Regions from separate parts of the Nocardioides caricicola genome, predicted to be linked through region 3. Evidence: predicted binding sites of a transcription regulator. Region 3 holds the regulator's gene; each other region holds the start of a gene.
The links. Region 3 encodes LexA, which represses DNA repair genes until DNA is damaged. Its sites were predicted from a motif close to TCGAACANNTGTTCGA; they were not measured.
Positions count from the first base shown of each region.

Region 1: ruvC (crossover junction endodeoxyribonuclease RuvC) is a predicted target of LexA. The motif match lies at 2,004-2,019, and genes of this name have one in related genera.
Region 2: ABD875_RS04960 (SAV_6107 family HEPN domain-containing protein) is a predicted target of LexA. The motif match lies at 1,785-1,800, and genes of this name have one in related genera.

Region 1 covers NZ_BAABFQ010000010.1:93,764-98,277, forward strand. The annotation lists gene ruvB (Holliday junction branch migration DNA helicase RuvB) at 1-854, opposite strand, end outside; gene ruvA (Holliday junction branch migration protein RuvA) at 858-1,454, opposite strand; gene ruvC (crossover junction endodeoxyribonuclease RuvC) at 1,451-1,978, opposite strand; gene ABD875_RS21340 (YebC/PmpR family DNA-binding transcriptional regulator) at 2,096-2,875, opposite strand; gene pdxT (pyridoxal 5'-phosphate synthase glutaminase subunit PdxT) at 2,897-3,508, opposite strand; gene ABD875_RS21350 (serine hydrolase domain-containing protein) at 3,552-4,514, shown strand, end outside.
Region 2 covers NZ_BAABFQ010000003.1:660,629-665,142, reverse strand. The annotation lists gene ABD875_RS04975 (phytoene desaturase family protein) at 1-746, opposite strand, end outside; gene ABD875_RS04970 (YbaK/EbsC family protein) at 761-1,234, opposite strand; gene ABD875_RS04965 (hypothetical protein) at 1,289-1,726, shown strand; gene ABD875_RS04960 (SAV_6107 family HEPN domain-containing protein) at 1,870-2,301, shown strand; gene ABD875_RS04955 (methyltransferase domain-containing protein) at 2,330-3,040, shown strand; gene ABD875_RS04950 (DUF3040 domain-containing protein) at 3,156-3,602, shown strand; gene ABD875_RS04945 (transglutaminase TgpA family protein) at 3,696-4,514, opposite strand, start outside.
Region 3 covers NZ_BAABFQ010000007.1:432,838-437,351, reverse strand. The annotation lists gene ABD875_RS16135 (phosphatase PAP2 family protein) at 1-669, opposite strand, end outside; gene lexA (transcriptional repressor LexA) at 771-1,511, opposite strand; gene ABD875_RS16125 (LysM peptidoglycan-binding domain-containing protein) at 1,759-2,103, shown strand; gene ABD875_RS16120 (hypothetical protein) at 2,314-2,667, opposite strand; gene ABD875_RS16115 (sigma-70 family RNA polymerase sigma factor) at 2,726-3,490, opposite strand; gene ABD875_RS16110 (hypothetical protein) at 3,776-4,366, shown strand.

The DNA.
Region 1 (4,514 bases), on a different contig from region 3:
CACAGCGCGTCGAGGACGGCGCGGTCGAGCCGGTCGAGGCCGAGCTCGTCGACCTCGTAGAGGTCCAGCGCCGCGCGCGCGACCGGGAGCGTGACGACGCCCCCGGCGCGCACCTGGGCGTAGTCGCGCACCCGGCGCAGCAGCCGGTTCGCGATCCGCGGCGTACCGCGCGAGCGCGAGGCGATCTCGGCGGTGCCGTCGTCCTCGACTGCGACGTCGAGCAACCGGGCCGAGCGCTGGACGATCAGGTCCAGCTCGTGGGGCTCGTAGAACTCGAGGTGCGCGGTGAACCCGAACCGGTCGCGCAGCGGCCCGGGCAGCAGCCCGGCGCGGGTGGTGGCGCCGACCAGGGTGAACGGGGGGATCTCCAGCGGGATCGCGGTCGCACCCGGGCCCTTGCCGATGACGACGTCGACCCGGAAGTCCTCCATCGCCATGTAGAGCATCTCCTCGGCCGGCCGCGACATCCGGTGGATCTCGTCGACGAAGAGGACGTCGCCCTCGTTCATGCCGGAGAGGATCGCCGCGAGGTCACCGGCATGGGTGATCGCGGGACCGCTGGTCAGCCGCAGCGGCGCCTGCATCTCCGCGGCGATGATCATCGAGAGCGTGGTCTTGCCGAGACCCGGAGGCCCCGACAGCAGCACGTGGTCGGGCGCACGGCCACGGCGGCGGGCCGCCTCGAGCACCAGGCCGAGCTGGTCGCGGACCCGGACCTGGCCGACCACCTCGTCGAGCGTGCGCGGGCGCAGCACCGCCTCGACGGCGCGCTCGTCACCCTCGGCCTCGGCCGCGGTCAGCGACCGGAAGTGCGTGGACTCGGCCTCGTCCAGCTCGTCCTCGTGGAAGGGCACGGCCTAGGCCTTGCTCAGGGTGCGCAGGGCGGCGCGCAGCAGGGCGGCCACGTCCGGGACCTCGCCCGCCTCGGGCGCGACGGCGTCGACGGCCTTCTCGGCGTCGCGAGCCGGCCAGCCGAGCCCGACCAGACCCTGGTGGACCTGGTCGCGCCACGGGGCGGAGCCGGGGGTCGCGGCCGGCGTACGGACGCTGGACGGTGCGCCGATGCGGTCCTTGAGCTCGAGGATGATCCGCTGGGCGCCCTTCTGGCCGATGCCGGGCACCTTGGTGAGCGTCTTGACGTCGTCGCCGGCGATCGCGCGGCGCAGGTCGTCGGGGGTGAGCACGGCGAGCATCGACTGGGCGACCTTGGGGCCGACGCCCGAGGCGGTCTGCACGAGCTCGAACGTCTGCTTCTCGTCGTCGTCCGCGAAGCCGAAGAGGGTCAAGGAGTCCTCGCGCACGACCATGCTGGTCGGCAGCGTCGCCGCCTGGCCGGTGCGCAGCGTGGCGAGGGTCCCCGGGGTGCACATCAGCTCCAAGCCGACTCCCCCGACCTCCAGCACCGCGCTGGAGAGGGTCACCTGGGCGACCCTCCCGGACACGAACGCGATCATGCTCTGCTCACTTTCTTCGCACCTCCGGCCGCGGCCAGCGCCGCGTCGATGCGGGCCTGGGCGCCGCCGCGCCAGATGTGGGTGATGGCCAGGGCGAGCGCGTCGGCGGCGTCGGCCGGCTTCGGCATCGCGTCCAGCCGCAGGATCCGGGTCACCATGGCCCCGACCTGGGCCTTGTCGGCGCGGCCGTTGCCCGAGACCGCCGCCTTGACCTCGCTCGGCGTGTGCAGCGCGATCGGCAGGCCGCGCCGGGCGGCGCACACCATCGCGATGCCGCTGGCCTGGGCGGTGCCCATCACGGTACTGACGTCGGAGCGGGCGAAGACCCGCTCCACTGCGACCGCGTCGGGGCGGTACTCGTCGAGCCAGGCGTCGATGCCCTTCTCGATGGTCACCAGCCGCTGCGGGACCGGCAGGTCGGACGACGTACGCAGCACGTTGACGTCGACCAGGCTCAACGGCCTCCCGACCATGCCCTCGACCACGCCCATGCCACAGCGGGTCAGCCCGGGGTCGATCCCCAGCACGCGCATCGGTCAGCCCTTCCGTCCGAACAGGTGTTCGGAGGCAACGCTATCCGGCCGCTCCCCCGGTGCCCCGGAGGACACGCCCGGGTCGGCGGCGCGATCGGCTGCGACAGGTCAGGCGTCGATCGACTCGAGGACGTCGTCGGGGATGTCGGCGTTGCTGTAGACGTTCTGCACGTCGTCGCAGTCGTCGACGGCGTCGACCAGGCGGAAGACCTTGCCGGCGACGTCGACCTCGGTCACCGGGATGTCCATGGTGGCGACGAACTGGACCTCGGCGGACTCGTAGTCGATGCCGGCGGCCTGCAGCGCGGTGCGTACGGCGACCACGTCGCCCGCCTCCGACTGGATCTCGAAACCGTCACCGAGGTCGTTGACCTCCTCGGCGCCGGCGTCGAGCGTCGCCTCGAGGACGTCGTCCTCGGAGACCTCCCAGGGCTCGCCGCCCTTCTCCTGCTTCTTGTCCACGACCACGACGCCCTTGCGGGTGAACAGCCGGGAGACCGAGCCGGGGTCGGCCATGGTGCCGCCGTTGCGCGTGACGGCCGTGCGGACCTCCATCGCGGCGCGGTTGCGGTTGTCGGTCAGGCACTCGACGAGCAGCGCAACGCCCGACGGACCGTAGACCTCGTACATGATCGTCTCGTAGTTGACCCCGCCGCCGTCGAGGCCGCCGCCGCGCTTGACCGCGGAGTCGATGTTCTTGTTCGGCACCGACTGCTTCTTCGCCTTCTGGATGGCGTCGTACAGCGTCGGGTTGCCGGCCGGGTCGGGGCCGCCCATCTTCGCCGCGATCTCGATGTTCTTGATCAGCTTGGCGAACAGCTTGCCGCGCTTGGCGTCGATCGCGGCCTTCTTGTGCTTCGTGGTCGCCCACTTGGAGTGGCCAGACATGCGTCCCTCTTCTACTCAGCGCTACTTGGGCCCGGCGACCAGGTCCACGAACAGGCGGTGGACCCGGGCGTCGCCACCCACCTCGGGATGGAACGACGTCGCCATCAGCGAACCCTGACGGACCGCGACGATCCTACCTGCGGCCTCGCCGTGCTCGACACGAGCGAGGACCTCGACGCCTGATCCCACCGACTCGACCCACGGCGCGCGGATGAAGATCGCGTGCACCGGCTCGTGCAGCCCGGCGAAGTGGACGTCGTCCTCGAAGGAGTCGACCTGCCGCCCGAAGGCGTTGCGCCGGACCGTGATGTCCAGGCCGCCGATCGTCTCCTGGTCGTCGGTGCCGTCCTCGATCCGGTCGGCGAGCATGATCATCCCGGCGCAGGTGCCGAACGTCGGCATGCCCTCCTTGACCCGCTGCCGGACCGGCTCGAACAGGTCGAAGGTCCGGGCGAGCTTGGCCATCGTCGTGGACTCGCCGCCGGGGATCACCAGACCGTCGCACGCGTCCAGCTCGGAGGTACGGCGCACCCGCACGGTCGACACCCCGAGCGACTCGAGCGTGCGGACGTGCTCGCGCACGTCGCCCTGGACGGCGAGGACGCCGATGGTCCTCCGGGTCGTCGTGGTCACGACCGTTCATCCTAGGGACCGCCGCGGACTTATCCTCATCGGCATGAGAGCAGCACTCCTCGCCGCGGGCGTGAGCCTGCTGCTCGCCGTGCCGACGGCCTCGCCGGCCCAGACGGCCCACACGGCCCACACGGCCCCGACGGCCCAGACGGCGGGGCCCGCGCGCGTCGACGGCTGGCCGACGACCACGGCCGTAGAGGCCGGGTTCCGGCCGGCGCGCCTGGACGCGATCGCCGCCGACGCGAGGGCTGAGGACAGCACCTGCCTCGCCGTGGTCCGCGGCGGCCGGCTGGTCCGGGACTGGAACTGGGGCACGCCGCGCACCACCCCGCGCGAGGTCTTCTCGATCACCAAGTCGATCACCAGCGCGCTGGTCGGCATCGCGGTGCGCGACGGCGACCTGGCGCTCGACGATCCCGTCGCCGACCACGTCCCCTCCTGGGCGGGCACCGACTCCGCGACGGTCACCGTCCGGAACCTGCTCAGCAACGACAGCGGTCGGTTCTGGTCACTCGACTCCGACTACAACCAGATGACGCACGCGCCCGACCGCACGGCGTACGCCGTCGGGCTGAGCCAGCAGTACCCGGTGGGGACGGCCTGGGCGTACAACAACGCCGCGATCCAGGTCCTCGACGCGGTGCTCCGCAGTGCGACCGGGGTCCCGACCCACGAGTTCGCCGCGGACCGGCTCTTCCGGCCGCTCGGCATGACCCACACGCGGATGACCACGAACGCCGGCGGCACGGCGACGAACGTCTACTTCGGCGCCAACACCACCTGCCTCGACCTCGCCCGCTTCGCCCAGCTCTACCTGCATCGCGGCAAGGTCGGCGGGAAGCGGATCCTCGACCGGGCGTATGTCGACGCGTCCACCGGACGGTCGTCGACCACGTTGAACGCCGCGTACGGCTACCTGTGGTGGCTCAACCGGTACGGCGTGGTGCGCGGCTCGACGGACCCGGTCGACGAGCACGGCCAGCCCGTGGTCGAGCACGTCGGACAG
Region 2 (4,514 bases), on a different contig from region 3:
GCCGCGACCCGGCCGGAGCGCACGACCAGGTCCGTCGCGGAGGTCTCGGTCAGCACGGTCACCTTGCGCGTCGCCAGCCGGGCCCCGAGGACCTCGCCGAGCCGGGCGAGGCCGCCCTCGACCGTCCACGCCCCGAACCGCTGCTCGACGTACGCCGTGGTCCCGAGCCAGGCCGGGACGTTGCGCAGGTCGTGGCCGCCGGCGACCAGCGGGTGGCCGGCCACGAGCCGCAGCCGCTCGTCCTTGAACGTGCGCTTCAGCCGCTTGAACAGCGTCTCCCGGCTGTCGAGCAGCGCCGGCGCCGCGGCCGGGTCCCACGGGTTCTCCAGGTAGCCGCGGCGCAGCACCTCCCAGTCGTCGGCGTACGACGCCACGTGGTCCACCCACCGGCGCCCGAGCCCGGCGCCGAGCTCGTCGAACGCCGCCAGCTGCGCGGCCCGTCCGTGCGGCAGCCGCAGGGACGTGCCGTCCTCGAACCGGTGCTCGCGCACCAGGTCGAGCGGCACCAGGTCGAGCTCTCGCTCCAGCGGCCGGCCGGACTTGCGGAACAGGTCGCGCACCACGGCCGGCAGCAGCGTGTACGACGGGCCCGCGTCCCAGGTGAACCCGTCCTCGCTCACCGTCGACAGCGCGCCGCCGAGCGACGCGGTGCGCTCGACGAGAGTGACGTCGTGGCCGAGCTTCGCCAGCCGGGCCGCAGCCGCCATGCCGCCGAACCCGCCGCCGATGACGACGACGCCGGCCATCTACGCGATCCCCATCACTCGACCGCGATCTCGGGTGCGCCCGTCATCCGCGCGAGCTCGTCGAACGTCGTGGAGAACACCGCCGCCGGGTGCCCGGCCGCCGCCCACACGACGTCGTACCGGCGCAGCCAGGTGTCCAGGTACGTCGGCACCGGCGCCGGGTGCCCGATCGGGGACACGCCGCCGATCACCTGCCCGGTGTGCTCGCGCACGAACTCGGGCTTGGCCCGCTTGAGGTTCGTCACCCCGAGGTCGGCGGCGAGCTTGGCGGTGTCGACCCGGTGGGCGCCTGACGTCAGAATGAGCACCGGCGAACCGTCCGCGTCGAACACCAGGCTGTTGGCGATCGCCCCGACCTCACAGCCCAGCGCCTCCGCGGCGAGTGCCGCGGTGTGCACGGAGTCGGGCAGGATCACGACCTGACCGGTGCCGCCGCGACTCTGGTGGTCGTCTCGAAACCGGGTGATCGAGGGATGCTCGGCAGTCATAGTGCGAGACCCTATGTTCTCCGGAGGGGTCTCCGGACAGGGAGAGGAGCGCGGATGAGCGCGCAGCGACCGACGGCGGCGACGGCGTCGATCTGGCTGACCATCGCAGTGCTGGTGCTGAGTGGGATCTCGGCGGTGCTGACCATCGCCTACCGCGACGAGGTGCTGGCCGCCTGGCGGGCCGGGCGCGACGACTCGAGCTCGATCGAGCAGCCGGCGTTCGTGCCGGTCGCCCTCGTCATGTGGGCCGTCGTGGCCCTGCTCATGTGGGTGCTGCTGATGTTCTTCCGGGAGGGCCACAACTGGGCGCGCCGGTCGATCGTCGCGCTGTTCCTCCTCATGGCGGTGGGGATCCTGGCCGTGCTGCGCACCGAGCCGCCGACCCTGTTCTCCGTGCTCTGCGGGCTGACCCTCGTGGCGACCCTGGCCGCCGTCGGCTGCCTGGTGCACAAGGACACGCGCACCTGGTGCCGCGAGGAGATCACCGTCTGACCCACGTGCCCGGCAGGCCTTGACGGCCGGTCGGTGGAGGGGTGTACCTTGGGATTGTTCGAACAGATGTTCGAACAATCCCCGGCGGGGCGACTCGACCCTCGCCTCCGCCGGGGTCTCGCCCCGTGACGGAGAGGTTGCCCATGAACCCGTACGCCCTTCCCGCCACCACCCACGCCTACCTCGCCCGGGCCGCGGAGTCGCTGAGCGAGGCGATCTCCGCGACCGAGGTCCCGACCCGCTACGCCTGTGCCCACGTCGCGGCGCTGCGCGCCGCCGCCGCGCTGCTCGCGGCGCGGGCCCGGCCGGAGTCGGCCCGGCGGCGCTCCCAGCGCAACGCCTGGGTGCTGCTCGCGGAGGTCGCGCCCGAGATGGACGAGTGGGCGCGGTTCTTCGCGGCGGGGGCGAGCAAGCGCGCGGCCGCCGAGGCCGGCTCGACCCGTGCCGTCACCGAGCGGGAGGCCGACGACCTCGTCCGCGACGCGGACCGCTTCCTCGCGGTGGTCGAGCGCAGCCTGGGCCTGGTGCCGCATGCGTCGCACCAGGAGCGCATCCCGGTCGTCCGCGCGGGCTGAGCGGCGCGCTCCCACTAGGGTTGCGTCCATGGAGCGACCCAGCGAACGGCGCAGCGCGGCGCGGACCTCGGTGGTCTGGCAGGCCCTGCGTCCGGTCCTCGACGGCGCCGGCGACGTGCTCGACATCGGTGGCGGCACCGGCGGCTTCGCGGTCCGCGTCGCCGAGCTCGGCCACCAGGTGACCGTGGTCGACCCGAGCCCCGACGCGCTCGCGGCGCTGGCCCGCCGGGCCCGGGAGTCCGGTGTCGCGGTCGCCGGGCAGCAGGGTGACCTCTCGACGCTGCTCGACGTCTCGGGTGCCGACAGCGCCGACGTGGTGCTCTGCCACGGTGTCCTGGAGGTCGTCGACGACCCTGCCGCGGCCCTGGCCACGATCCGCTCGGTGCTGCGCCCGGGCGGGACCCTCAGCCTGCTGGTCGCGCAGCGGCACGCCGCGGTCGTGGCGCGGGCGATGGCGGGGCACTTCGCCCAGGCGCGCGCGCTGCTCGACGACCCCGCGGCCGGGGGTGGCCGGCCCGGGCACCGGTTCACCGACGTCGAGGTCGCCGAGCTGCTCGCGGGGGCCGGTTTCGAGGTGACGACCGTGCACGGCGTACGGATCTTCGCCGACCTCGTGCCCGGCTCGCTGCTCGACCTGGAGCCCGGTGCGACCGCGGCGCTGGTCGAGCTGGAGGAGGCCGTGTCCGAGCGTCCCGAGTTCCGGCCGCTGGCGGCCCAGCTGCACGTGCTGGCGCGCTGAGGGTCACGAGTCAGGACGAATTTCCCGATCCCGCCTACCGTGAGGCCGGGTCGCTGCCTAGACTGGCAGGAGCCGGACGCCAGTCGCCGGCGTTGACCCTGTTGGAGGAGGAACGGTGCCACTCTCCGAAGAGGAGCTCCGACTGCTCGAGCAGATGGAGCGAGCCCTCGTCGAGGAAGACCCCAAGCTCGCCTCGACGCTGCGTGGCACCGCGTTCCGGCGCGCCGCCCGCCGTCGCGCGATCATCGCGGGTGCCTGCTTCGTGCTCGGTGTCGTCGTGTTGATGACCGGCGCGGTCGCGAGCATCACCGCGGTCGGTGTCGTCGGGTTCGTGATCATGCTGGCCTCGGCCACGATCGCGCTCACCGCGATGCGCGGACCGCACGGCTCGGCCGCTGCGGACCCCCGCGCCTCCGGGCACCCCAGCCATGGTTCCTTCACCGTCATCGACGGTGGCCGCGCCGGCCGCACCCGTCGCCCGCGTCGCACCGCCTCCCACGGCTCCTTCATGGACCGCATGGAGGACCGCTGGCGCCGACGCCGCGAAGAGGGCGGCTGGTAGTCCTCAACCCACGCGCATCGCCGTACGACCCGCCCCTGGAGGCGGGTCGTACGCATTTCGGCCGGGGTTCCTGGGCACTCGACCCCCGGCCACCTAGTTCATCTGGTCGACGACCCCGCCGTACCGCGCCTCGACGGTGGTCGGCGTGACCGGGGCGGAGCCGCCGCGGACGGCGACCACCGAGCGCGGCCACCAGCTCGCCCGCCGGCGGGCCGCTCGGGTGGCGCCGCCGGTCAGGCTCGCCACGCACGTCTCGGCGTCGGCGCGCAGCGCGATCCGCTGCTCGCTGCCCGGGCGCGAGTAGCGCTGCCGCTCCAGGGCGCCCACGATCCGGTCGAGCGCGGCGACGCCCTCCGGCGCGATCTCCGGACCGTGCGGCGGACGGTCGGGCGTGGTCGGGGTGATCGGCAGGCCGAGGTGGTGGACCAGGGCATCACGGGTCACCCGCGGCGAGCGGCCCGTCGGCCAGGCGACGCCGAGGTCGATCGCGGTGTCGCGCAGCTCGGCCCACACCTGCTCCGGGTCGGCGTCGTGCAGCCGCCGCTCGCGGCGCCGGGCCCGCAGCAGGCGGGGGAGCAGCAGCGCGAGCACGACCAGCGCGACGGCCAGCACGACGCCCAGGGCGGGCAGCCAGTACGACGCCGCGAGCGACTCGTCGTCGGTCGAGCTGCTCGCCGTGGTGTCCTGGCTCTCGGTCGGGCGGTTGCTCGGCACGGCGACGTTGGACGAGCTCGCCGGCGCGCTCGGCTCCGGCTCGGGCTCGGCCACGGCCCCCTGCTGGGTGTAGGAGGGCACGTCGGCCGCGCGGCCGGCCGGGGTCGGCTCGAAGCGCACCCAGCCCGCGCCGTCGAAGTAGAGCTCCGGCCAGGCGTGCAGGTCGTTGGTGCTGTAGACCCAGGTGTTCGACCCGGC
Region 3 (4,514 bases):
GATCACCCAGTGGTTGCCGGTGCCGACGATGACCACGACGGTGCCGAGGGCATAGACCCACCCGAGCACGCGCACCCACTTGCGGGTGGCGTAGAACTGCAGCGCGAGCGCGACCCACAGCGCCCAGCCGGCATGCATCGACGGGAACGCCGCGAGCTCGTTGGTCAGGCCGCCGAGGCCTCGCGGAGCGGAGGCGTCCGCGCCCCACCAGCCGTCGGCGGCGTGCAGCCTGAGGACGTCGACGTACCCGGCGATGAAGCGCGGCGGGGCGGTCGGCAGCGAGATGTAGGCGACCAGCGCGAGGAGCGTGCCGATGGCCAGCGCGCGGCGGGCCGGACCGTAGCGGTCGGCGCCGAGACGCCAGAGCCAGATCAGCACCGACGCGGTGACGACGTAGTGCAGGGTGGCGTACCAGTAGCTGCCGAGGAGGCCGAGCACCCGGTGGTCGGTGAACAGCTGGTTGAGGGCGAACTCCCACTGGATGCCCATGACGCCCTCGACGTGCAGCAGCTCGTTGGCGCGCGCGAGCGCGGGCTGCATGTTGGTGTCGGCGAGCAGCCGGGCGAGGCTGTAGACGACCCAGAAGGCGACGATCAGCAGCAGCTCGAGCAGGGCACGCGCCCAGCCCGGCAGACCAGAGGTGCGGGCAAGCGCAGGTGCTGAGGCCACAGCACCAGCGTTGTTCATGCACCCTCCCTGTGCCATCCGGGTCCTACCCGGAACCAACACCAGGGTCTGCTCAGGTGATTCCCCGATAGTGCGAGAAAACGTCAGACCCGGCGCAGCACTGCTGTCACTTTACCCAGGATCGTGGCGTCAGTGCCGTCGATCGGATCGTAGGCGGGGTTGTGGGGCAGGAGCCACACATTTCCGTCCTTGCGCTGGAACGTCTTGACCGTCGCCTCGCCGTCGATCATCGCGGCGACGATCTCGCCGTTCTCGGCGGTCGGCTGCTGACGGATCACGACGTAGTCGCCGTTGCAGATCGCGGCGTCGACCATCGAGTCGCCGGAGACCTCGAGCAGGAACAGCTGGCCGTCGCCGACGAGCTGCTTGGGCAGCGGGAAGACGTCCTCGACCCGCTCCTCGGCCAGGATCGGGCCACCGGCGGCGATCCGGCCGACCATCGGGACGTACGCCGCAGCGGGCATCGCGTCGCCCACGCCGGTCTCGTCGTACGACGTCTCCTCGGCGCTCGACATCGACCGGCGCGCGGCCATGACCTCGGGCAGGAAGACCTCGAGGGCGCGCGGCCGGTTGGGGTCGCGCTTGAGGTAGCCCTTCTCCTCCAGGACCTTCAGCTGGTGGGCGACGCTGGAGGAGCTGGTCAGCCCGACCGCCTCGCCGATCTCGCGCATGCTCGGCGGGTAGCCGCGCTTCTCGATGGAGTCCTTGATGTGCGCGAGCACCCGCTGCTGGCGCGGGGTGAGGCCGGTGGCGTCGGCCGGACCGTCGGGGAACTCGGTGACGCGCTTCGCCTCGGTCTTGTCGGCGGTCTTCTTGGTGGCCATGGGCTCACCGTAGCCACCCACGGCCGCGCATTTCAAACATCTGTTCGAATCGCGTGTCGCGGGAATCGATTCGAACAAATGTTCGCGTCACCCTTGAATTCGTTCGAACAGGTGCTCTAATCTCGTACACATGTTCGATCGAACGTCTGATCGAGCAGGCGGTCCAGACAGGTCTCGGAGCACTGTCGGTGGCCACCACTAGAACTGGACACGTCAGCGACCCAGCCCCCTTCCCCCGGAGGTCCCGATGAGCACCGTCACCCTCGACCAGATGACCTGGACGCCCACCCAGCGCCGCAGCACCGTGCGGCTCACCCGGCGTGGCCGGCTGGTGGTGTTCCTGGTCGCGCTGGTCGCGGTGCTCGCGGTCGGCATCGTCCTCGCCCAGGGCTCGGTCGCCTCCGGCGAGAAGGGCACCCCCGCCCCCACGCGCGTCGTGATGGTCGGCGCCGGCGAGACGCTCTGGGACATCGCGGCCGACATCGCCGAGGACGGCGACGTGCGCGGCATGGTCCACGAGATCGAGGAGCTCAACGCCCTCGAGTCCGGCATGGTCGCTGCCGGCCAGGAGCTGCGCGTTCCGCTGCAGTAACCACCACAGACTTCGTCAGCCGCTTCGACCCCGGCTGACGAGCCGGGGAAGACGAGGGGCGGGATCCCGTGATCCCGCCCCTCGCGGCATTTGGTGTCGAGGCTCGGTTCGCTCGCACCTCAACCATCGTGCAATCGGTGGTTGAGGTGCGAGGAGCGCTAGCGACGAGCCTCGAAACCACCTCGAAGTCACCGCACGAACGCGAGCGACTCAGCGCGCCGCGCGCCGACCGCCGACCGGCCGGGGCTCGTCGCCGGTGTCGCCCTTCGGCTTCTCCGGCGGCTTGGTGATGCCGAGCCGGCGGGAGATCGCCGCGATCAGCATGAGCCCGACGAACAGGCACGCCACGGCGCCCACCGACGCAGTCGCGAGGAACCACCAGGCCGTCGAGTTGCCGCTGCGCGCGGACGAGCCGAAGTCGATGGCCGCCCAGACCAGGTAGCCCCACGCCACGATGCAGGCGGTGACGCCGAGTGCGAGCCCCAGCAACGCCGGCTGGAACCGGGTCCTCTGGCGAGGTCCACGGCGCGAGCCGGCGCGCTTGCCTCCGCTCGTCCCCGTCACGGGGACATTGTCGCCGATCGATGGTCGGGCATCGGCCCGGCCCTCGACGCGGCGAGCCTCAGGCGGCCAGCTCGAGCTCCAGCTCGTCGCGCAGCCGGGCGAGCAGCCGCGTCAGCAGCCGGGAGACCTGCATCTGGGTCACGCCGATCTCCTTGCCGATCTCTGACTGCGTGCACCCGCGGAAGAACCGCATCTCCACGATCTTGCGCTCGCGGGGCGAGAGCTTGGCCAGCACCGGGGTGAGCATGGCGCGGGCCTCGGCGTGGTCGAAGCCGGGATCGGTGAACCCGATCCGCGGGCCGAGGGCATCGGCCTCCGCGTGGGTCGGGGCGTCCAGGGACGCCGGCGCGAAGCAGCCGCTGGCGCCGAGGGCGTCGATCACGACCTCGAGGTCCAGGTCGAGGTGGCGGGCGATGTCGGTGGGCCGGGGTGCACGGCCGAGCAGCTGGTAGAGCTCCGGCTCGCTGGCGATGATCTTGGTCTGGGTCTCCTGGATGGAGCGCGGCGGTCGTACCGTCCAGCCCAGGTCGCGGAAGTGCCGGCGTACCTCGCCCCGGATCGTCGGGATGGCGAAGCTGAGGAAGTCGTGGCCCCGGTCGGGGTCGAAGCCGCGCACCGCCTTCACCAAGCCGAGGTAGGCGACCTGCTCGAGGTCCTCGGTGGCGATCCCGCGGGAGCGGAACCGGCGCGTGGCGTCGACGGCGACGGGCATGTTCAGGCGGACGATCTCGTCCTCGATGATGGCCCGGCGGTCGGCGGGGGCCTCGACCCGCTCGGCGAAGAGCCGCGCGGTCTCATCTGAGCGGTTCAGCGTGACAGTCATCGTTGACCTCATCTTCCTCGCGGGGGTGTGGCGCCGGCCCGAGACGTCCGGCGCCACTTAGAGACCTCCCGTCGTTGGTGCAGCGTTAAACCACCCGGAGGGGTGGTCCGGGGGGGCGTGCCAGAGTGGCCTCATGGCGTGGCTCGGAACGCTCCTGGCGGCAGTCCTGACGGCGGGACTCGCCCCTGTCCCTGTCCCTGTCCCTGTCCCTGCGGCCGGGGGCGGACTGGTCGGACCCGGTCGTGGTGAGGTCGACCTGCCAGCAGCAGGGCCGACCGCACCCAGGTGAGGGTCGACGGCTTCGGCGTAGCGGACCGGCGCTGGTCGGGGGAGTACTGGCTCGAGGTGGGCGTCGACGACACGAACGACGAGTACCTGCGGTTCCGCTCCCGCGACGGCCGGTTCCACCAGGCGTTCGACGTCGCGGGCACCGGCACGGCGGCGAGCCTCGACCTGGAGCGGCGGCGTCCCTACGCGTGTTTCGCCGGGTACGACGAGAAGCCCCGCTACACCGTGCTCAGCGGGACGGGCATGCGCGTGCTGGTGCGGCACCGCGACGACGAGCCGGTGGGGGTCCGGGGCTCGGTGGACTGCCGGGTCGGCACGGCGTGGCGAGTGACGGTCCGCGTCGAGCTGGGCGGTCGCGAGTCTCGCTTCGAGAGCCGCGAGCGGCGCTGCCGCCGGGGGTGGACGGAGTTTGGCGGGACGACCGGCCTCGACGCCGCGTCCGCCGCCCGGCCGGCTCGCATCGTCCTGGTTGCGCACGAGGTCGGGGGACAGGTCCGGCGGGCCGAGTTCGTGGGCCGGTCGAGGGCTCGCCGAGCTGCGCGACACGCCCTGCTCCGGACCCGTTCTCCGGCCCCGCGCATGCCCTGACCTGCGGCTTTACCGTCGCCGTCGCGGTGGCGCCAGGAACTTCTCGGCACTACTTGCGTGGCCCGTCGCCCGGGCGTACGGTTACCCCTACATGTAGTACTTACACCGGTGTAGTTATCCACATCTAGTGCACAGCGCAGGTGCGGAA